Regions from separate parts of the Streptomyces sp. KL116D genome, predicted to be linked through region 1. Evidence: predicted binding sites of a transcription regulator. Region 1 holds the regulator's gene; each other region holds the start of a gene.
What was found. The regulator HrcA, encoded in region 1, represses chaperone genes, less so after heat shock. The targets are predictions, from matches to a motif close to TTNGCACTCNGNNNNNCNGAGTGCNAA.
Positions count from the first base shown of each region.

Region 1 (7,676 bases):
GGCCTCCCGGGCGCCTTCGACCACGATCCGCGCGGCACCGAGGGACCGGTGCAGGCGCCGCGCCTCGCCCGGGTCTGGCACACCCACGAGAACCGCACCGAGGACCTCCGCCGGATCCTGGAGAAGGAGCCGCCGCGGCTGCCCGACTCCGTGCGTTCCGCCGCCTTCCCGGTGCCCTGGCCCTTCGAGGCGCGGGGCGGCGCCGGCCTGGAGGACTCCGGCGCCGCGCTCGCCTACCGGCTGTCCGCGGGCGGCCGCACCCTCGGCATCCTGCTCATCGGGCGGACCGGCCTGGTCCGGTTCCCCGACGAGGTCACCGGGCTCGTCGAGGACTTCAGCCGCCGCGTCGCCCTCGCGGTGAGCGCGGCCCGCCGCTTCACCCGGCAGGCCACCATCAGCCGCATCCTGCAGCGCGGTCTGCTGCCCACCTCCATCGCCGAGATCCCCGGCATGAAGACCGCCCTCGTCTACGAGCCGAAGGAGGCGGGCGGCCCCGGCGGCGACTTCTACGACGTGTTCCCGGCGGGCGACGGACGCTGGTGCTTCGCCCTCGGCGACGTCCAGGGCAAGGGCCCGGAGGCGGCCGTCGTCATCGGCCTCGCCCGGCCCTGGCTGCGGCTCCTGGCCCGCGAGGGCTACCCGGTCGCCCAGGTCCTCGACCGGCTCAACCGGCTGCTGCTCGACGACGCGACCGAGGCCGCCGACGCCGCGGCCCGCGCCCTCGCCGCGGCGGGCGGTCAGGGCGTTCCGCCGGAAGGTTCCAGCTCCCGCTTCCTGTCGCTCCTCTACGGCGAGCTGACGCCCTATGACGACGGGTCCGGGGGCGGGGCAGGGGTGTGCTGCACGCTCGCCTCAGCCGGGCATCCGCTGCCGCTGCTGATGCGGCCGGGCGGCGAGGTCGTGGCGGCGGCCGCGCCGCAGGTGCTGCTCGGCGTCGTCGACGACCCGGACTACACCAGCGAGACCTTCGAGCTGCGCACCGGCGACACCCTGCTCTGCGTCACCGACGGGGTGACCGAGCGCCGCTCGGGACACCACCAGTTCGACGACGGCGACGGGCTGGCGCAGGCCCTCGCCGGGTGCGCGGGACTCACCGCGCCGCTGCTCGCGGAGCGCATCCGGCGCCTGGTGCACGCCTTCGCGGACAGCCCGCCGGACGACGATCTGGCGCTGCTCGTGCTCCAGGCGGAGTGACCGGCGAGGCGACCGGCGAGGAGGCCGGTCCAGCGGTCGGCGGGTGACCGGCGAGGTGGCCGGGCGGGCGGTCGGTGGGTGACCGGCGCGGCGGGTTTCCCGGAGGCGGGACAATGGGGGCATGCCTTCCGTACTTCCCGACGGCGAGCCCGTGCCCGACGACGGCTCGCTCCCGGCCTCCGCGCTCGCCGCGGCCGGCGACCGCCCCCTCGGCTTCTACCTGCACGTCCCGTACTGCGCCACGCGCTGCGGGTACTGCGACTTCAACACGTACACGGCGACCGAGCTGCGCGGCAGCGGAGGCGTGCTCGCCTCCCGCGACAACTACGCGGACACCCTGACCGACGAGATCAGGCTCGCCCGGAAGGTGCTCGGCGACGACCCGCGCCCGGTGCGCACCGTCTTCGTCGGCGGCGGCACGCCGACGCTGCTGCCCGCCGCCGACCTCGTCCGGATGCTGGGGGCGATCCGGGACGAGTTCGGGCTCGCGGACGACGCCGAGGTGACCACCGAGGCCAATCCGGAGTCCGTCGACCCGGCGTACCTGGCGGAGCTGCGGGCCGGCGGCTTCAACCGGGTGTCGTTCGGGATGCAGAGCGCCCGGCAGCACGTCCTGAAGGTGCTCGACCGCACGCACACGCCCGGCCGGCCCGAGGCGTGCGTCGCGGAGGCCAGGGCCGCCGGGTTCGAGCACGTGAACCTGGACCTGATCTACGGCACGCCGGGGGAGACGGACGACGACTGGCGGGCCTCGCTGGACGCGGCGATCGGCGCCGGGCCCGACCACGTCAGCGCGTACGCCCTGATCGTCGAGGAGGGCACGCAGCTCGCGCGGCGGATCCGCCGGGGCGAGGTGCCGATGACCGACGACGACGTGCACGCCGACCGCTATCTGATCGCCGACGAGGTCTTCGCCGCGGCCGGGTTCGACTGGTACGAGGTGTCGAACTGGGCCACGTCCGAGGCCGCCCGCTGCCTGCACAACGAGCTGTACTGGCGCGGGGCCGACTGGTGGGGGGCCGGGCCGGGGGCGCACTCGCACGTGGGCGGGGTGCGGTGGTGGAACGTGAAGCACCCCGGGGCGTACGCGGCGGCCCTCGCGGAGGGGCGGTCGCCCGGGGCCGGCCGTGAGGTGCTCGCGGAGGAGGACCGGCGGGTCGAGCGGATCCTGCTGGAGCTGCGGCTGAAGGACGGGTGCCCGCTGTCGTTGCTGAAACCGGCCGGGCTGGCGGCGGCGCGCAAGGCGCTGGCGGACGGGCTGCTGGAGGGCGGGCCCTTCGGGGCGGGGCGGGCCGTGCTGACCCTGCGCGGGCGGCTGCTGGCGGACGGGGTCGTGCGCGACCTGGTGGACTGAGCCGGACTGAGCCGCACCGGGGCGGGCGCCGGTCGTGGCGCTCGCCCCGTGCCGTCGGCCGGGCGGGTCTACGGGGCCGGGGCCGTGACGAAGTCGATCAACTCCTCGACGCGGCCGAGGAGTTCGGGCTCCAGGTCCTTGTACGAGCGGACCCGCGACAGGATGTGCTGCCACGCCTCGCCGGTGTTCGCCACGCGCCAGCCCAGCGCCCGGCACACGCCCGTCTTCCAGTCCTGGCCGTGCGGGACGCGGGGCCAGGCGTCGATGCCCACCGACGACGGCTTCACCGCCTCCCAGATGTCGATGTACGGGTGGCCCACGATCAGCGCGTGCCCGCTCGTCACCGACCGTGCGATCTTCCACTCCTTGGTGCCGGGCACCAGGTGGTCGACGAGGACGCCGAGGCGCGCGTCGGGGCCCGGCGCGAACTCCGCCACGATCGCCGGGAGGTCGTCCACGCCCTCCAGGAACTCCACGGCCACGCCCTCGATGCGCAGGTCGTCGCCCCAGACCCGCTCGATGAGCTCGGCGTCGTGCTTGCCCTCCACGTAGATCCGGCCCGCCCGCGCCACCCGGGCGCGGGCACCCGGCACCGCCACCGAACCGGACGCGGTGCGTGTGGGGCGCACCGGCGCCGCTCCCGTGGGCCGGACGAGCGTGACGACCTTGCCCTCCAGGAGGAATCCGCGCGGCTCCATCGGGAACACCCGGTGCTTGCCGAAGCGGTCCTCCAGGGTCACGGTCGGCCCCTGCGCCGACTTCTCGACGCGCACGACCGCACCGCAGAAGCCCGTCGTGACCTCCTCCACGACGAGGTCGTGCTCGGCGGGGACCTCCGGGGCGGGCTTGTTCCGCTTCCAGGGAGGGGTCAGATCGGCTGAGTACAGACGACGCTGCGGGCCCGAAGGGCCCTCGGAGGGGTGGTGGCGGGAGACGGGTGGGCGCATTGGGCCGACGATATGAGGGGTGCGCGGGACTGGGCTACGACACGCCGGAAAGGGCTGCCAGTGTGGCGCGCTGCGCACGGACGAACTCCGCATTCACCACCGAACCGTGCCCCGGCACGTAGACCGCGTCCTCGCCGCCGAGCGACAGGAGCCGGTCGAGCGCCGCCGGCCAGCGGCGCGGCGCCGCGTCCGAACCCGCCTGCGGTTCGCCCGACTCCTCCACCAGGTCGCCGCAGAAGACGATCTCCGGCCGGCCCGGGACCAGGACCACCAGATCGTGGCCGCTGTGCGCGGGGCCCAGGTTCGCGAGCAGCACCTGCAGGCCGCCGCCCAGGTCGAGCGTCCACTCGCCGCACACCCGGTGGTGCGGGGTGACCAGCAGGTCGGTGGCCTCGGCCGCCCGCTCCGGGTCGATGCCGTGCCGCACGGCGGTGGCGCAGATCTCCTCGCTGCCGTGCGCGAAGACGGCGTCGATGCCCACGGCCCCGTACACCTCGACGCCGGCGAACGCCGCCGTGCCGAGGACGTGGTCGAAGTGCGGGTGGGTCAGAGCGACGTGCGTCACCCTTGCGTGTGCTCCCAGCAGGCGCCGGGTGTCCGCGCGCAGCCGGGCGCCTTCACCGAGTGAGGATCCGGTGTCGATCAGCAGCGCCGCGCCGTCCCCCACCACAAGGCCGGTCGTGCAGTCCCAGCCGGGCAGCCGGATCCGCCCCACGTTCGGAGCCAGTTCCTCCCAACCCGTCCCTGCCCAGTCGATACGTTCCATGAGCCCGACGCTAGCGCCCTTGCCGGGGCCGTACCCACCGGCCGTACACTGAGCCGGGGACCATTGGCACTCACCGTCGGCGAGTGCCAGACGAACCGCAGGAGACCGCAGAGGCAGGAGCTGGAGGTGTGCGCGGATGCTCAGTGAACGCAGGCTCGAGGTGCTGCGCGCCATCGTCCAGGACTACGTCGGCACCGAGGAGCCGGTCGGCTCCAAGGCGCTGACCGAGCGGCACAGCCTGGGCGTCTCGCCGGCGACCGTGCGCAACGACATGGCCGCCCTGGAGGACGAGGGGTACATCGCCCAGCCGCACACCAGTGCCGGGCGCATCCCCACGGACAAGGGGTACCGCCTCTTCGTCGACAAGCTCACGAACGTGAAGCCGATGACCGCGCCGGAGCGGCGCGCCGTCCAGAACTTCCTGGAGGGCGCCGTCGACCTGGACGACGTCGTCGGCCGGACCGTGCGGCTGCTCGCGCAGCTGACGCGGCAGGTCGCGATCGTCCAGTACCCGTCCCTGACCCGGTCCACGGTGCGCCACGTCGAGCTGCTCTCGCTCGCGCCCGCGCGTCTGATGCTCGTGCTGATCACGGACACCGGACGCGTGGAGCAGCGGATGGTCGACTGCCCGGCGCCGTTCGGCGAAACGTCTCTCGCGGATCTGCGGGCCCGGCTCAACAGCCGGGTCGCGGGCCGCCGGTTCGCCGACGTACCGCAGCTGGTGCAGGACCTGCCGGAGGCCTTCGAGGCGGAGGACCGCGGCACGGTCTCGACGGTGCTCTCCACCCTGCTGGAGACGCTCGTCGAGGAGTCCGAGGAACGGCTGATGATCGGCGGCACCGCCAATCTCACCCGCTTCGGACATGACTTTCCCCTCACCATCCGTCCTGTCCTCGAAGCCCTTGAAGAGCAGGTCGTGCTCCTCAAGTTGCTTGGTGAGGTGGGGGATTCGGGCATGGCCGTACGGATCGGTCACGAGAACGCCCATGAGGGACTCAACTCCACGTCCGTGGTGTCGGTCGGCTACGGTTCGGGCGGCGAGGCAGTCGCCAAGCTGGGTGTCGTCGGACCGACACGCATGGATTACCCGGGAACGATGGGAGCAGTACGCGCAGTGGCACGTTACGTCGGACAGATCCTGGCGGAGTCGTAAGTGGCCACGGACTACTACGCCGTACTCGGCGTGCGCCGCGACGCTTCCCAGGACGAGATCAAGAAGGCCTTCCGGAGGCTGGCGCGTGAGCTTCACCCGGATGTGAATCCGGACCCGAAGACTCAGGAGCGCTTCAAGGAGATCAACGCCGCCTACGAGGTGCTCTCCGACCCGCAGAAGAAGCAGGTCTACGACCTCGGGGGCGACCCCCTGTCGCAGGCCGGCGGCGGCGGGGCCGGTGGCTTCGGGCAGGGCGGGTTCGGGAACTTCTCGGACATCATGGACGCGTTCTTCGGCACGGCGTCGCAGCGCGGGCCGCGCTCGCGCACCCGCCGCGGCCAGGACGCCATGATCCGTCTGGAGGTCGAGCTCGACGAGGCGGCCTTCGGCACCACCAAGGACATCCAGGTCGACACCGCCGTGGTCTGTACGACCTGCAGCGGTGAGGGCGCCGCGCCCGGCACCTCCGCGCAGACCTGTGACATGTGTCGCGGTCGCGGTGAGGTCTCGCAGGTCACGCGGTCCTTCCTCGGCCAGGTCATGACCTCGCGGCCGTGCCCGCAGTGCCAGGGGTTCGGCACCGTCGTGCCCACCCCGTGCCCGGAGTGCGCCGGTGACGGCCGCATCCGGTCGCGGCGCACGCTGACGGTGAAGATCCCGGCGGGCGTGGACAACGGGACGCGGATCCAGCTCGCGGGCGAGGGCGAGGTCGGCCCCGGCGGCGGCCCCGCCGGCGACCTGTACGTGGAGATCCACGAGCTGCCGCACCCGACGTTCCAGCGGCGCGGCGACGACCTGCACTGCACCGTCACCATTCCGATGACGGCGGCGGCCCTCGGCACGAAGGTGCCGCTGGAGACGCTGGACGGGCTTGAGGAGATCGACATCCGGCCGGGCACGCAGTCCGGTCAGTCGGTGCCGCTGCACGGGCGCGGTGTCACGCACCTGCGGGGTGGCGGCCGGGGTGACCTGATCGTGCACGTCGAGGTGACGACGCCGCAGAAGCTCGATCCCGAGCAGGAGCGGTTGTTGCGGGAGTTGGCGAAGTTGCGGGGTGAGGAGCGGCCCACCGGGCAGTTCCAGCCCGGGCAGCAGGGGTTGTTCTCGCGGTTGAAGGATGCGTTTAACGGGCGGTGAGCCTGTTTTGGGTGGCGGGGCTCGGGGGCATCCCCCGGGCCCCGTTTTTTTGCGGGTTCGGGGGTGCCTCCTGAGGGGGGTGCCGGGTGCGGGTCGTGGGGGGTTGCTCGCGCAGTTCCCCGCGCCCCTGAAGGCGCACTGCGTGCGCCCCAGGGGCGCGGCTTCGTGTGGTTCGGGGAGAGCGGAAGGGTCGATTCGGTGGTGCGATCAGGACGTGGCACGATGCGGGCATGTCCTCCGCACTGACCGATCTCTGCCACTATCCGATCGTGCAGGCCCCCATGGCGGGCGGCGCATCCTGTCCCGTGCTCGTGGCCGCCGTGTCCGAGGCGGGCGGGCTCGGGTTCCTCGCCGCCGGGTACAAGACCGCCGACGGCATGTACCAGGAGATCAAGCAGGTGCGGGGGCTGACCGGGCGGCCCTTCGGCGTCAATCTGTTCATGCCGCAGCCCGAGTACGCCGATCCCGCCGCGGTCGACGTCTACCGGCACCAGCTCGCCGGCGAGGCCACCTGGTACCAGACCCAGCTCGGCGACCCCGACAGCGGCCGCGACGACGGCTACGACGCCAAGCTCGCCATCCTCGTCGACGACCCGGTGCCGCTGGTCACCTTCACGTTCGGCTGCCCGACCCGCGAGGTGCTGCAGGCGCTGCAGCGCGTCGGCACCCTCACCGCGGTCACCGTCACCACGGTCGACGAGGCGCAGGCCGCGCAGCGGGCGGGTGCCGACGCCGTGTGCGTCCAGGGCATCGAGGCCGGCGGACACCAGGGCACGCACCGCGACAACCCCGAGACCGACGGCGGCGGGCTCGGCCTGCTCGCACTGATCTCCCAGGTCAAGGAGGCCGTGCAGATCCCGATCATCGCGGCGGGCGGCATCATGCGCGGCGCGCAGATCGCCGCCGTGCTCGCCGCCGGGGCCGACGTCGCCCAGCTCGGCACCGCGTTCCTGGTCACCCCGGAGTCCGGCGCGCCCGCACTGCACAAGCGCGCCATGACGGACCCGCTGTTCACCCGCACCGAGCTGACCCGGGCCTTCTCCGGGCGGCCCGCACGCGGCCTCGTCAACCGGTTCCTGCGCGAGCACGGGCCGTACGCGCCCGCCGCCTACCCGGAGATCCACC
Region 1 is NZ_JASERH010000052.1:49,820-57,495, forward strand. It holds gene RBJ77_RS21185 (SpoIIE family protein phosphatase) at 1-1,194, shown strand, start outside; gene hemW (radical SAM family heme chaperone HemW) at 1,316-2,548, shown strand; gene RBJ77_RS21195 (DUF3097 domain-containing protein) at 2,617-3,495, opposite strand; gene RBJ77_RS21200 (MBL fold metallo-hydrolase) at 3,530-4,261, opposite strand; gene hrcA (heat-inducible transcriptional repressor HrcA) at 4,398-5,414, shown strand; gene dnaJ (molecular chaperone DnaJ) at 5,415-6,551, shown strand; gene RBJ77_RS21215 (nitronate monooxygenase) at 6,782-7,676, shown strand, end outside.

Region 2 (7,676 bases), on a different contig from region 1:
GCGCGAATAATGCGTAGCGGCTTTGGTGCGGGTCCCGTAGCGTCGACGTCATGAAGCTTCTCTCTCAACCTGGGCCGCCCGAAGGCCGTCGAGTACACCGACCAGCCCGAGGGACTGACCGGCATCGACAAGCAGCCGGTCGACGGGCCCGTGCGGGTGGCGGCGCCCGGGCAGAAGGGGATCGGCGCGAGCGGGCTCGCCGGGGACGCCGTGTGCGACACCCGGCACCACGGCGGCGACGACCAGGCGGTGTACGCGTTCGCGCGCGAGGACCTGGACGACTGGGAGCGCACGCTGGGCCGGCCGCTGCCCAGCGGCTCCTTCGGCGAGAACCTCACGACCGAGGGCGTGGACGTCTCCGGCGCGAAGATCGGCGAGCGCTGGCGGGTCGGCTCCGAGCTGGTCCTCGAGGTGACCTCGGGCCGGATCCCGTGCCGGACGTTCCAAGGGCATCTGGGCGAGAAGGGCTGGGTCAGGCGGTTCACGCAGGACGGCCGGTCCGGCGCGTACCTGCGGGTCGTCGAGCCCGGCGAGATCCGGGCGGGGGACGCCATCGAGATCCTGCACCGGCCCGCGCACGAGGTCACCGTCGCCCTCCAGTTCCGGGCCGTGACCACCGAGCGGAAGCTGCTGCCGCAGCTGCTCGCGGCGGGCGACGCGCTGCACCCGGAGTCCACCCGGCAGGCCCGGCAGTACGTCGAGAAGTACGGGGCGCAGGCGCACTCGTAGGGGAAAACCCGGGGGCTGCGAGGGGGTTGGGGTCGGGGGCGGTTCGGGGCCGTCCCCGATGTGGCGGCCCCGCGGGTGACGCGAGGCTCGGTCCATGGCCCGAATCCCCGGCAAGACCCGGCTCCGGCGTGTCCTCGTCGTCCTCGGCTCGCTCGTCGCCGTCCTCGCGCTCGCGATCGGCGGCGGTGTGCTGTGGCTGTGGAACGACGCGAAGGTGAGCACCGTCGGCACGACGGAGTTCCGCAACGAACTGGCGGTGCCGCCGCTCGCCCGGTCCAGCCTCGGGAAGGACGGCACCCGCGTCTTCGACCTGCGGATGCGGACGGGCGAGAAGGAGTTCACCGCCGGCCGAAAGACCGCCACCTGGGGCTTCGACGGCGACTACCTCGGCCCCACGCTCCGGGCGCGGCGCGGCGAGCAGGTCGAGGTCCGGGTCCGCAACCGGCTCCCCGAGGCCTCCACCGTGCACTGGCACGGCATGCACCTGCCCGCGCGGATGGACGGCGGCCCGCACCAGATGGTCGATCCGGGCCGGGACTGGACGCCCCGCTGGACCGTCGACCAGCCCGCCGCCACCCTCTGGTACCACCCGCATCCGCACGGGGCGACCGAGCAGCACGTGCAGCGCGGGCTCGCCGGGATGTTCCTCGTCGACGACGCGAGGAGCGAGCGGCTCGCGCTGCCGAAGCGGTACGGGGTCGACGACCTGCCGGTGATCGTGCAGGACGTGAGGTTCGACGGCGCGAAGTTCGACCACGGGCACGGGATGATGCGGTCCATCGGCTTCCTCGGCGACCGCACCATGGTCAACGGCACCCTCGACCCGTACCGGACCGTGCGCGACGAGCGCGTACGGCTGCGGCTGCTGAACGCGTCGACGGCACGGACGTACGACTTCGGCTTCTCGGACGGGCGGGAGTTCGCGCTCGTCGGGACGGACGGCGGTCTGCTGGAGCGGCCCGCGACGACGGACCGGATCCAGCTGTCCCCCGGGGAGCGGGCCGAGGTCGTGGTGCGGATGGTGCCCGGCGAGCGGACCGTGCTGCGCAGTCACGCGCAGGGCGACTACGGGGACGCGTGGCAGAAGCGGTTCGCGGGCGGGGACGACTCGTTCGACGTGCTGCAGCTGCGGGCGGCGGACCGGTTGCGGCCCTCGCCCGAAGTCCCTTCAGAACTGGGCGAGTTGGAGCTGCCGAAGGCCGCCGACGCGGTGCGCTCCCGGCACTTCGACCTCAAGGCGAGCGGGATCAACGGCCGCCCGATGGAGATGAACCGGGTCGACGACACCGTCACCCGCGGCACGACCGAGGTGTGGACCGTGCGCAACGACAACGGGATGCCGCACAACTTCCATGTGCACGACGTGCAGTTCCGGGTGGTGGAGGTGAACGGGAAGACACCGCCGCCCGCGCTGCGGGGCCGCAAGGACACGGTGTTCCTGCCCGGCGGGACGGAGCTGAAGCTGGCGCTGCGCTTCGACGGCGGGCCCGAATTCGCCGACCCCGACGTGCCGTTCATGTACCACTGCCACCTGCTGACGCACGAGGACGGCGGAATGATGGGTCAGTTCGTGGTCGTCGACAAGGGACAGCGGGCCACCAGCGGTTCCGTCGGGAGCTCCACTGATCATCGGCACTCCTAGGCGTCACTACCCTTGCTCCATGACTACGGCACTGATCACGGGATCCACCGCGGGCATCGGCGCCGCGTTCGCCCGGCGCCTGGCCGCCGACGGCCACAACCTCGTCCTCGTCGCGCGCGACACGAAGCGGCTGCGCGAGCAGGCGACCGAACTGCACGACGGGCACGGCATCGAGGCCGAGGTGCTGACGGCCGACCTGGCCACGGACGAGGGCATCGCGGCGGTCGAGGAGCGGCTGGGCGACCGCAAGGCCGCGGTGGACCTGCTCGTGAACAACGCCGGTTTCGGCAACAAGGGCCGCTACCTCGAAGTCTCCATGGCCGACGAGCTGACCATGCTGAAGGTGCACTGCGAGGCGGTGCTGCGGCTGACGTCGGCGGCGACCGGGGCGATGCGGGAGCGCGGGCGCGGCGGCGTGATCAACGTGGCGTCGGTGGCGGCGTTCGTGCCGCGCGGCACGTACGGGGCGTCGAAGGCGTGGGTCGTGCAGTTCACGCAGGGCGCGGCGAAGGACCTGGCGGGCAGCGGGGTGCGGCTGATGGCGCTGTGCCCGGGGTTCGTCCGTACGGAGTTCCACCAGCGGGCCGGGATGGGGACGGACAACATTCCGAAGTGGATGTGGCTGGACGCGGACAAGCTGGCGGCGTCGGCGCTCGCCGATCTGGCCCGCGGCAAGTCCCTGTCGATCCCGGATCCGCGGTACAAGGCGCTGATGGGCGTGGTGAAGGTGACGCCGCGTGCGCTTCTTGGGGGCATCACGTCGCGGACCGGGCGGAAGTACGGCCCGCAGTAGGCGGTTCCTTCGTCTGCGGGCCGGTGGGGGCTGGTCGCGCAGTTCCCCGCGCCCCTGAGATGCGCACCTTCGGTGCGACATCTCCCCACCGGGGGAAGGCTGCGCGAAGCGCATGCCTTCCAGGGGCGCGGGGAACTGCGCGACCAGCCCCCACCGAACCCGCACCCGAACATGAAAGCCCAGAGGCCCGCCTCCCCGGAAAGGGGAGACGGGCCTCAGGAACGGGACGGGTCAGTGCGAGTGACCGTGGCCGTGACCGTGACCGGCCTCGGCCTCCTCCTCCGCCGGCTTCTCGACGACCAGGGTCTCGGTCGTGAGGAGCAGGGAGGCGATGGACGCGGCGTTCTCCAGCGCGGAGCGCGTGACCTTGACCGGGTCGATGACGCCGGCCTTGACCAGGTCGCCGTACTCACCGGTCGCGGCGTTGTAGCCGGAGCCCTTCTCGAGCTCGGCGACCTTGGAGACGATGACGTAGCCCTCGAGGCCCGCGTTCTCCGCGATCCAGCGCAGCGGCTCGACGGCGGCGCGGCGCACGACCGCGACACCGGTGGCCTCGTCGCCGGTCTTGTCGAGGTTGCCCTCGAGGACCTTCACGGCGTGGACGAGCGCGGAGCCACCACCGGAGACGATGCCCTCCTCGACCGCGGCGCGGGTCGCGGAGATGGCGTCCTCCAGACGGTGCTTCTTCTCCTTGAGCTCGACCTCGGTCGCGGCGCCGACCTTGATGACGCAGACGCCGCCGGCGAGCTTCGCGAGGCGCTCCTGGAGCTTCTCGCGGTCCCAGTCGGAGTCCGTGTTCTCGATCTCGGCCTTGATCTGGTTGACGCGGCCCTCGACGTCGGCCTTGTTGCCGCCACCGTCGACGATCGTGGTGTCGTCCTTGGTGATGGTCACGCGGCGCGCGGTGCCGAGCACGTCGAGACCGGCCTGGTCCAGCTTGAGGCCGACCTCTTCGGCGATGACGGTGGCACCGGTGAGGGTGGCCATGTCCTGCAGCATCGCCTTGCGGCGGTCACCGAAGCCGGGGGCCTTCACGGCGACGGCGTTGAACGTGCCGCGGATCTTGTTCACGACCAGGGTCGACAGGGCCTCGCCCTCGACGTCCTCGGCGATGATCAGCAGCGGCTTGGAGCCACCGGCCTGGATGACCTTCTCCAGGAGCGGGAGCAGGTCCTGGATGGACCCGATCTTGCCCTGGTGGATCAGGATGTACGGGTCGTCGAGGACGGCCTCCATACGCTCCTGGTCGGTGACGAAGTACGGGGACAGGTAGCCCTTGTCGAAGGCCATGCCCTCGGTGAAGTCGAGCTCCAGGCCGAAGGTGTTGGACTCCTCGACGGTGATGACACCGTCCTTGCCGACCTTGTCCATCGCCTCGGCGATGAGCTCGCCGACCTGGCTGTCCTGGGCGGACAGACCGGCGACGGCCGCGATGTCGGACTTCTCGTCGATCGGGCGGGCCGTGGCGAGCAGGTCCTCGGAGACGGCCTTGACGGCGGCGTCGATGCCCTTCTTCAGGGCGGCCGGGGAGGCGCCGGCGGCGACGTTGCGCAGGCCTTCCTTGACCAGGGCCTGGGCGAGAACCGTGGCGGTGGTGGTGCCGTCACCAGCGATGTCGTTGGTCTTGGTCGCCACCTCCTTCACCAGCTGGGCGCCGAGGTTCTCGTACGGGTCCTCGACCTCGACCTCACGGGCGATGGTCACACCGTCGTTGGTGATGGTGGGGGCGCCGAACTTCTTGTCGATGACGACGTTGCGGCCCTTGGGGCCGATCGTCACCTTGACCGTGTCGGCAAGCTTGTTGACGCCGCGCTCGAGGGCGCGACGGGCGTCCTCGTCGAACTTCAGGATCTTCGCCATGGGAGCGATTCAGCCCTCTCGGAAAGCTAGGGGTGAAGCTGGGTTAACGAACTGCGCCCCCGACCCCGGCTACGTAGTCGTCGCGGGTGCCAGGGGCGCAGCTCAGAGCAAAAGCGTTCTGCTCGGGTGAATTACTTCTCGACGATCGCGAGCACGTCGCGAGCCGAGAGGACGAGGTACTCCTCGCCGTTGTACTTCACCTCGGTGCCGCCGTACTTGCTGTACAGCACGATGTCGCCGGTCTGGACGTCGAGCGGCAGACGCTCGCCGTTCTCGAAGCGGCCCGGGCCCACGGCCAGGACGACGCCCTCCTGGGGCTTCTCCTTGGCGGTGTCCGGGATGACCAGGCCAGAGGCGGTGGTCTGCTCGGCGTCGAGCGGCTGGACCACAATGCGGTCCTCGAGCGGCTTGATGGCAACCTTGGAGCTGGTGGTCGTCACGATCCGACCTCCCCCTTCGGAGATCTCACGGGGTTAACTGTCTGAGGTGGCGACCAGGTGGATCCGTCGTCGCGGGTGCCGGACCTGCCCGTCGCTGTTGGCACTCTCCGGTGGGGAGTGCCAGAGCCGAGACTATGACCGCGATTAGCACTCGGTCAAGCGGACTGCTAATTGCCTCCGGCCGTGGCGGGGGTTTCTTGCGGGGCTTCGCCCCGATGCGGCCTTGCGCCGCGGGGGTTTCCCCCAGGTGCCGGGTGCACCTCTCTCCTGATTGCTCGCGCAGTTCCTCGCGCCCCTGAGCCACCCGTTTCCCACGTAACGCCATGCGGCGCCATGAGTGGTGCCGTAAATGGCTCGCGCATGGTGCCATACGTGTGCCATGATGGCATCACTCAAGGACGGACAGACGGGGGTCGGGTCATGGCGACAACGCGGAAGCAGCAGAGCGAGCAGAGCGCACCCGGCCCCGTCGCGGCCTTCGCCCGGTTCGTCGGCTGCGGGGGCGGGGTCGGGGTCGCCGCCAGCTTCGCCGTCGCGGGGCTCGCCTCCTGGATCCCCTGGGCCCTGGCCAACGCCCTGGTCACCGTGGTCTCCACGCTGCTGGCCACCGAGCTGCACGCCCGCTTCACCTTCGGCGCGGGACGGCACGCGACGTGGCGCCAGCACGTCCAGTCGGCGGGGTCCGCGGCGGCCGCGTACGCGGTGACCTGCCTGGCGATGGTCGTCCTGCAGCAGCTGGTCGCGACGCCCGGTGCCGTGCTGGAGCAGGTCGTCTACCTGTCGGCCTCCGCGCTCACCGGCATCGCCCGGTTCGCGGTCCTGCGGCTCGTCGTCTTCGCGCGCAGCCGCACGCAGGCCGCGGCCCCCGCGCCCGCCGTCCGCCCCGTGCGCTCCGCCGCCCCGGCCGGTCCGGCGGAGCTCTGCCCCGCCGCCTGACCGGCGCGGGGAGCTACAGGTAGTCCTCCAGCCTCGCCACCGTGAAGCCCTGGTCCTGGATGCGGCGCAGCATGCGGGACGTCATCTCGGTCAGCGTGGTGCCCTTCAGCTCGGACGGGCCGCGGAAGTGGGCCAGGACGATGTCACCGGGGCGCAGCCGGGCGCCCTCCGCGTAGCGCAGGTCGTTGATCTGCATCGAGGCGCGCCACAGCACGATCGCGTCGATGCCGCACGCGCCGGCCGCCCGCAGGGTGTTCCCGTCGTAGTTGCCGTAGGGCGGGCGGAACAGCCGGGGAGTCGTCCCGAACCGGCCCTTGAGGCGGTCCTGCTGGCCGCAGATCTCGGCGTGCTGGTCGACGTAGCCGAGACCGGGCAGGAAGGGGTGCGTGAGGGTGTGGTTCTGCACCCCCGCGCCCAGCCTGCGGAGTTGACCGAAGTGGTCGTAGCCCGAGCGTGCGGCGGAGTCGGCGAGGAACATCGAGATCGGCAGCCGCAGTTCGCGGACCATGTCGACGAACCGGGGGTCCTTCTCGGCGCCGTCGTCGAAGGTCAGGAAGACGACCTTGTCCTCGGTGGGGACCCGGTCGATCACCGGCGGCACCGATCCGGGCGCGCGGGGCGGCAGCACCCCGCGGGCGGGGGGCTCGGGGGCCGGCGCCAGCGGGGCGGCGAGGCCCCAGCGGCGATGGGCGTTCGGGGCGGGCGCGCCCGCCGCGCCCGCCGTCTGTGCCGCGACGGCTCCCGGCCGCGGATGGTGCCGGACCTTCTGCGCGGCCTTCCTGCCCATCCGTTCGATGGGGTCGACGGACTGCGCGCACCCGGTGAGCAGCGCGGCGGCCAGCGCGCAGCCGACCAGCCGCGCCCCGGCCCGCCGCACCGCAACGGCCGCCCCCGCCCTGGGAGTTGTCACAGGTAGTCCTCCAGGCGGGCCACCGCGTACCCCTTGTCGGTGACGTACTTCAGGAACGTGCGGATCATGTCGGGCATCGTGCCCTTCCAGTCCTCGCGTCCCCGGAAGTGCGTGAGGACGATGTCGCCCGGATGGATGTCCCGGTCCCACTCGCGGTAGTCCATCCGGCCCACGAACGCCTCGGCGTTCCAGATCGGCGCGTACTTGATGCCGCAGGCCTTCGCGGCCTTCAGGGTGTCCTGGTTGTAGTTGCCGAACGGCGGCCTGAAGAGCGTGGGCCGCTTGCCGTACTTCTTCTCGATGAGGTCCTGCATGCCGCAGATCTCGTGCTTCTGCCGCGCGTAGGACAGCCCCGGCAGGTACGGG
Region 2 is NZ_JASERH010000032.1:117,809-125,484, reverse strand. It holds gene RBJ77_RS12525 (MOSC domain-containing protein) at 70-729, shown strand; gene RBJ77_RS12520 (multicopper oxidase family protein) at 824-2,371, shown strand; gene RBJ77_RS12515 (SDR family NAD(P)-dependent oxidoreductase) at 2,391-3,164, shown strand; gene groL (chaperonin GroEL) at 3,396-5,024, opposite strand; gene groES (co-chaperone GroES) at 5,156-5,464, opposite strand; gene RBJ77_RS12500 (GtrA family protein) at 5,885-6,400, shown strand; gene RBJ77_RS12495 (polysaccharide deacetylase family protein) at 6,414-7,310, opposite strand; gene RBJ77_RS12490 (polysaccharide deacetylase family protein) at 7,307-7,676, opposite strand, start outside.
Region 2: a site for HrcA is predicted at 5,609-5,635, ahead of groES (co-chaperone GroES). Genes of this name have one in related genera too.

Region 3 (7,676 bases), on a different contig from region 1:
CGCTACGCCCCGCTGCTGCCCGTCCCGGCCGACGTCGCCGAGAAGCCGAACCTGAACCCCGGCTGGACCAAGCTCGTCAAGGCCGACAACCTCGCCCGTGAACTCGGCGTCGAGCAGGGCAAGTTGTTCGTCAAGGACGACTCGGGCAACCCCACGCACTCCTTCAAGGACCGGGTCGTCGCGCAGGCCATCGAGGCCGCCCGCGCCTTCGGCTTCACCACGCTCTCCTGCTCCTCCACGGGCAACCTGGCCGGCGCCGTCGGCGCCGCCGCGGCCCGCGCCGGCTTCCGCTCCTGCGTGTTCATCCCGCACGACCTGGAGCAGGGCAAGGTCGTCATGGCCGGTGTCTACGGCGGTGACCTCGTCGCGATCGAGGGCAACTACGACGACGTGAACCGCTTCTGCTCCGAGCTCATCGGCGACCCGCTGGGCGAGGGCTGGGGCTTTGTGAACGTGAATCTCCGCCCGTACTACGGCGAGGGTTCCAAGACGCTCGCGTACGAGATCTGCGAGCAGCTCGGCTGGCGGCTGCCCGACCAGCTGGTCATCCCGATCGCGTCCGGCTCGCAGTTCACGAAGATCGACAAGGGCCTGAAGGAGCTGATCGCGCTCGGTCTCGTCGAGGACAAGCCGTACAAGCTCTTCGGCGCCCAGGCCGAGGGCTGCTCCCCGGTCTCCGTCGCCTACAAGGGCGGCCACGACGTGGTCCGCCCGCAGAAGCCGAACACGATCGCCAAGTCGCTCGCGATCGGGAACCCGGCCGACGGCCCGTACGTCCTGGACATCGCGCGCCGCACCGGCGGTGCCGTGGAGGACGTGAACGACGAGCAGGTCGTCGACGCGATCAAGCTGCTCGCGCAGACGGAGGGCATCTTCGCCGAGACGGCGGGCGGTGTGACGCTGGGCGTCACGAAGAAGCTCATCGAGGCGGGCCTCATCGACCCGTCCCTGACGACGGTCGTCCTGAACACGGGCGACGGTCTGAAGACCCTCGACGCGGTCGCGGAGTCTTCGCAGGCCACAGCGACCATTCGGCCGTCGCTGGACGCGTTCCGCGCTGCCGGGCTCGCCGAGTAGATTCCCCCGACCCGCCCCTTCCCGAAACCGGGGGCCCTGCCCCCGGATCCCCGCTCCTCGAACGCCGGCGGGGCTGAAAGACCGAGGTGAACCCATGAGCGTCAACGTCCGCATCCCCACCATCCTCCGCACCTACACCGGCGGTCAGGCCGAGGTCGCCGCCGAGGGCGCGACCCTCGCCGACGTCATCGCCGACCTGGAGAAGAACCACACCGGCATCGCCGCCCGCGTCCTCGACGACCAGGGCAAGCTGCGCCGCTTCGTCAACGTCTACGTCAACGACGACGACGTCCGCTTCGAGCAGGGCCTGGAGACGGCGACGCCGGACGGCGCGGGCGTCTCGATCATTCCGGCCGTCGCCGGCGGCTGATCTTTCGCCGTTCCACACAGAGTTACTCGAATTGCCCCCTCCGCGAGAGAAGCGGAGGGGGCAATTCTGCATGGTTGAGCGCGGTACAGTTGGGGAACCTGCTTCGCTCTCGTACGTGGTGCATGACGGGCGCATATGAGTTCTCGCCCGAGCCCCGACAAGAAGCAGCCAAAGTGTCCAGCCCATTCGGGCTCTTTATGGCATTTGTGCGGCCCGACTTGCCCTGGAATCCGGTGAGTTGGCCTGGTTTCCCCGATCTGGCGTGCCCAGAATTCTCGTCCGATTGACCTGTTGCAGACGGCAGTTGGGCAGATACATTCAGCCGCGGTCGACGCGTTCCGGCGCACACCCCCAAACCCTTTGGGGCGTGAGGTCTGACCCGGGACCGCGAAGTGTGGTCTCGCGCAAGGGCCAGTAATAGGGGAGTTAGGCATGGCTCAGGGCACCGTCAAGTGGTTCAACGCGGAGAAGGGGTACGGCTTCATCGCGGTCGACGGTGGTGCGGATGTTTTCGTCCACTACAGCGCGATTCAGATGGACGGCTACCGCACCCTCGAAGAGGGTCAGCGAGTGGAATTCGAGATCTCGCAGGGCCAGAAGGGGCCGCAGGCCGACATGGTCCGCCTGGCCGCCGGCTGAAGCGCGTCGCGACTGACAGCAGGCTTCGTACGTCCATGAAGGGTCCGTCTCCCGGTTGCCGGGGGCGGGCCCTTCGTGCTGCCCCGGCGACCCCCGGCTTCTCCGAACGGCCTTGCACTCGGGGGTGCCGAGTGCTAATCATTGGCGTTAGCACTCTCCGAGTGAGAGTGACAGAACTTGGATCGGGTCGGTGAGGCTCGCAGGCCGGGTGGGGCAAGGAACCACAAGGGCTGCAGGCCGTCCGTCGCGGGCACCAGCACGGTCCGTTTGCGTTTCCACCCCGTCCGGGAGGACCACTTCACATGGCCAAGATCATCGCGTTCGACGAGGAGGCACGGCGCGGCCTCGAGCGCGGCATGAACCAGCTCGCCGACGCCGTCAAGGTGACCCTGGGCCCCAAGGGTCGCAACGTCGTCCTCGAGAAGAAGTGGGGCGCCCCCACGATCACCAACGATGGTGTGTCCATCGCCAAGGAGATCGAGCTCGAGGACCCGTACGAGAAGATCGGCGCCGAGCTGGTCAAGGAGGTCGCGAAGAAGACGGACGACGTCGCCGGTGACGGCACGACGACCGCGACCGTCCTGGCCCAGGCCCTGGTGCGCGAGGGTCTGCGCAACGTGGCCGCCGGTGCCAACCCGATGGCCCTCAAGCGTGGCATCGAGAAGGCCGTCGAGGCCGTCTCCGCCGCCCTGCTCGAGCAGGCCAAGGACGTGGAGACCAAGGAGCAGATCGCTTCGACCGCCTCCATCTCCGCCGCCGACACCCAGATCGGCGAGCTCATCGCCGAGGCCATGGACAAGGTCGGCAAGGAAGGCGTCATCACCGTCGAGGAGTCCCAGACCTTCGGTCTGGAGCTGGAGCTCACCGAGGGTATGCGCTTCGACAAGGGCTACATCTCGGCGTACTTCGCCACCGACATGGAGCGTATGGAGGCGTCGCTCGACGACCCGTACATCCTCATCGTCAACTCGAAGATCGGCAACGTGAAGGACCTCCTTCCGCTGCTCGAGAAGGTCATGCAGTCCGGCAAGCCGCTGCTGATCATCGCCGAGGACGTCGAGGGCGAGGCCCTGTCGACCCTGGTCGTCAACAAGATCCGTGGCACCTTCAAGTCCGTCGCCGTCAAGGCCCCGGGCTTCGGTGACCGCCGCAAGGCCATGCTCGGCGACATCGCCATCCTCACCGGTGGCACCGTCATCTCCGAGGAGGTCGGCCTCAAGCTGGAGAACGCCGGTCTCGACCTGCTCGGCCGCGCCCGCAAGGTCGTCATCACCAAGGACGAGACGACGATCGTCGACGGCGCCGGTGACAGCGACCAGGTCCAGGGCCGCGTCAACCAGATCCGTGCCGAGATCGAGAACTCGGACAGCGACTACGACCGCGAGAAGCTGCAGGAGCGCCTGGCGAAGCTCGCCGGCGGTGTTGCGGTCATCAAGGCCGGTGCCGCGACCGAGGTCGAGCTCAAGGAGCGCAAGCACCGCATCGAGGACGCCGTTCGCAACGCGAAGGCGGCCGTCGAGGAGGGCATCGTCGCCGGTGGTGGCGTGGCCCTGCTCCAGGCCTCCGCGGTCTTCGAGAAGCTCGAGCTCGACGGTGACGAGGCGACCGGCGCCAACGCCGTGAAGCTCGCCCTGGAGGCCCCGCTCAAGCAGATCGCCGTCAACGGTGGTCTCGAGGGTGGCGTCGTCGTGGAGAAGGTTCGGAACCTGGCCGTCGGCCACGGTCTGAACGCCGCCACGGGCGAGTACGTCGACATGATCGCCGAGGGCATCCTCGACCCGGCGAAGGTGACCCGCTCTGCCCTGCAGAACGCCGCCTCCATCGCCGCGCTGTTCCTCACCACCGAGGCCGTCATCGCCGACAAGCCGGAGAAGGCGGGCGCTGCCCCGGCCGGCGGCGGCATGCCGGGCGGTGACATGGACTTCTGAGCCGTCTGACGGTTCGGCCTGTCCTTTCCCGAGGGCGGCACCTTCTCTTCGCGAGAGGGTGCCGCCCTCGGGCGTTTTCCGGGGCCGCCCGCGTGATCAAGATTTTCCTTGTCCGCCCGATGATCACGGGTTATGGTCCCCCGGCATATGTCAGGGGATCGGGGCGGGTGGGGGACATGGCGGACAGTAATGACGTGCCCGAGAAGGGCATGAATCCGTGGGGCCAGGCGATATCCGCCGTGGCATTGGTGGGCGCGCTCGCCGTCGGATTCTGGGCGATCTCGAAGAACCAGACGGACACCGGCGCGGCCGCCGAGGCGAAACCCGCGGTCTGCTCGGGCGGCGAGGCCGAGAAGGGCGACAAGGCGGCGGGCCGGGCGTACGGAGCGCAGCTGTGCACCGCGCTCAACCGCTCCGACCTCGCCGAACTCCTCGGTACGCCGGCGGAGACCGCCAAGAGCGCGAGCGGCGGCGGGGGCTCGATCGGCACCGGCAGCAGCAAGATCCCGCACCCCTCGTCGCGGGTCGAGTTCGACACGTACACCGTGACCCTGTCGGCGACGTACAACAAGCTCACGGTGGCCACGACCGCCGAGCTGCTCGGCGACGAGGTCCAGCCGCAGAAGGTGCTCGGCCGCAACGGGGCCCTCTACTCCGACCGCACCATCAGCATCGGCTTCCGCCTCGACGGCAGCGACGCGACCAGCGCGCCGGGCGTCCCGGCCCGGGTCCTCGTCGTCCCGCTGCACGACAAGGACAGCGGCGGCTTCTACGAGCTGACCCTGTGGCGCTCGGACGGCGGGGTGCCGGACGACACGACGCTGCTCCAGGTCGCCGAGCGGGTGCTGCCGACGATCCCGGGCTGGAAGGACCGCGCCCGCGCCTGAGCAGGCGGTCCTCGGCTCCTGGCGTGCTCCTAGCGGGAGGAGACGGGGGACTCCTGATAGCTGGTCCACGCCTCGCGGCCGGCCTGCGCGGCGCTCTGGGCGGCGCTCTGGGCCTGGTGGAGGGCGCGGGACGCCAGCTCGGCGGGCGGCACCTCCCACGCGCCGGTCCAGGTGCGGCCCGCGCGCGCCAGCTCGAAGACCAGGACGCCGACACCGGCCGCGGCCGTGAGCATGCCGAGGCCGGTCAGGGCGGCACCGGTGACCAGGCGTCGCTGGTCGGGGCGGAACTCGGTCCAGGAGATCTTGGAAAGAGTGCTGTCAGCCATGGGGTCAGGATGCGGGAGGGCGCGCCCCGGCGCATGTGGAGAGCGGCGCACGGGTACGGGAACGGGGCTCGGGAGGTCGCCGTCGGCGGCGTGCCCGACGTCGCGGTCGGCCGGTTCAGCGGGCGCGGCGGGCCCGGTAGCCCTGCATCTTCGTGCGGGCGCCGCAGGTGTCCATGGAGCACCAGCGGCGTCGGCCGGGGCGGCTCTCGTCGACGAAGAGCAGGGTGCAGTCGGGTGCGGCGCACTCCCGGACACGGTGGGCGTGCGGTCCCGTCAGGAGGTCGACGCCGTCCCGGGCGACCAGCGTCAACAGGTCGCCCGTGAGGTGGAGTTGGGGCCGTTCCAGGGTCGCGGTGCCGTTCTCGCCGAGGGCGAGGCGGGGGCCGGGCAGGGAGCGGGAGGACCAGGTGCTGACCGTGTCCAGGTCGGCCGGGCCCGGCGCGCCGGTCAGGGCCCGGTAGAGGGCCTCGCGCAGGTGGCGGGCCTGCGTGAGGGTCCGGGTCGTGGCGTCCGGCAGCGGTCCCTCGGACAGGCTCGCCTCGTGGCACCAGCGGGACAGGTCGTCCGGCGTGCGCAGCCGCTCGACCGGTTCGGGTCCGCGTTTGCCCAGCGTGGCCGTGAAGTTGACCGAGAGCCTTCCGCCGTACCAACGGAAGTCCAGGAGGCCGGGGTGCGTGTCCATGATGGGTGCACGCTAGCAGGTTACTGGTTTGACAGGTAACGTCCCGGTTCGTCCGCGGTGAGACGGACCCTGCGGCCGGGGGCGGGTCGGTGGGGGCTGGTCGCGCCGTTCCTCGCGGCCCTGGACAAGGCCGGGCCCCGCGGAGCTCGGGGGTGGCTTCCGCGGGGCCCGGGGATGGGGGAGCGAAGGGGGTCAGACCTTCGCCGGTTCCTTCGTGTGGTCCGCGGCCGTGGTCTTCGGGGCCGACGGGCCCTCCTCGGCGCGGGCCTCGGGGGACTCGCCCGCGTCCACGTCCGCGTTCAGGTCGACCAGCATCTCCTTGCTGAAGCCGAAGAAGTACGTGGCGAGGAAGCCGACGGCGTAGCCGACCAGCAGGCCGCCGCCGTAGATCGCGGCCGTCGTGCCCCAGCCGTGGTTGCCGTCGAGGAGCGGGAAGAGCGCCCAGCCGGACGGGCCGATGGCGGTCGAGCCGACCTTGTCGCCGAGCATCGAGAAGAGGCCGACGAACGCGCCGCCCGCCGCGCCGCCCACGCAGGCGGTGATGAAGGGACGGCCCAGCGGGAGCGAGACGCCGTAGATGAGGGGCTCGCCGACGCCGAGGAAGCCCGCGGGAAGCGCCGACTTGATGGTGTTGCGGATCGACTTGTTGTGCTTGAGACGCTTGTAGACGGCGATCGCACAGCCGACCTGGCCGGCGCCCGCCATCGCCAGGATGGGGAGCAGGACCGTGAAGCCCTGCTGCTCGATGAGGGTGGTGTGGATCGGGATGAGGGCCTGGTGCAGGCCCAGCATGACCAGCGGGAGGAAGAGGCCGCCGAGGACCAGGCCGGCGAACGCGCCGGTGTTGTCCAGGAGCCAGTTGGCCGCCGTGCCGATGCCGGTGGAGACCTCACCCGCGACGTACATCAGGCCGAAGATCGTGACCAGGCCGGAGACCAGGACCGTGATGGTCGGGGTGACCAGGACGTCGACCGCCTCCGGCACCCACTTGCGGCACCACTTCTCCACGTACACGGCGAGCACCGCCGCGCCCAGCGCGCCGAGCACACCGCCCTGGCCGGGCGAGAGCTTCTGGCCGAACGCCTCGATGTTCGCCACGCCCGCGTACACGATGATGGCCGCGACCGCGCCGCCCAGGATCGGCGTGCCGCCGAACTCCTTCGCCGTGTTGTAGCCGACGAAGACGGCGATCAGCGCCATGAAGCCGGAGGCGATGGCGGCGAGCGCCGGGGTGACGCCCGGCAGCCACTCCAGGTTGACCAGCAGGCCGTTGATGCCGGCGATGATGCCGCAGCCGATCAGGGCCGGGATCAGCGGGACGAAGATGTTGGCGATCTTGCGGAGGAACAGCTTGAACGGGGTGGCGTTCTTGGCCTTCCGCGCCGCCCTCAGCTCGGCGCCCTGCGCGGCCAGTTCGTCCGCGGTCAGGGCGTGCGCCTCGGGGGCGGGCGCGGCGGCCTTGCCCTCGTTGACCAGCTCCTCGAACTCGGGGGTGACGCGGGCGACCTTCCCCGGGCCGAGGACGATCTGGTACGTGTCGTCCTCGACCACGCCCATGACGTCGGGAAGCGCCTTGAGCGCCTCGTCCTGGACGAGCGAGCGGTCCGCGAGCCCCAGCCGGAGCCGGGTCATGCAGTGGGCTACGGAGGTGACGTTCGTGGCACCGCCGATGAGCGGCAGGATCGAGGCCGCCACGTCGCGGTTCTTGTTCTCAGCCATGGTGCGTGCTGCCTTGCTGTGCGGGGAGTGGTTCCGGTGGTTCTACGG
Region 3 is NZ_JASERH010000013.1:2,995-10,670, reverse strand. It holds gene thrC (threonine synthase) at 1-1,077, shown strand, start outside; gene RBJ77_RS04115 (ubiquitin-like small modifier protein 1) at 1,172-1,447, shown strand; gene RBJ77_RS04110 (cold-shock protein) at 1,880-2,086, shown strand; gene groL (chaperonin GroEL) at 2,389-4,014, shown strand; gene RBJ77_RS04100 (DUF6215 domain-containing protein) at 4,191-4,901, shown strand; gene RBJ77_RS04095 (hypothetical protein) at 4,931-5,227, opposite strand; gene RBJ77_RS04090 (ABATE domain-containing protein) at 5,343-5,909, opposite strand; gene RBJ77_RS04085 (PTS transporter subunit EIIC) at 6,102-7,628, opposite strand; gene murQ (N-acetylmuramic acid 6-phosphate etherase) at 7,671-7,676, opposite strand, start outside.
Region 3: a site for HrcA is predicted at 2,198-2,224, ahead of groL (chaperonin GroEL). Genes of this name have one in related genera too.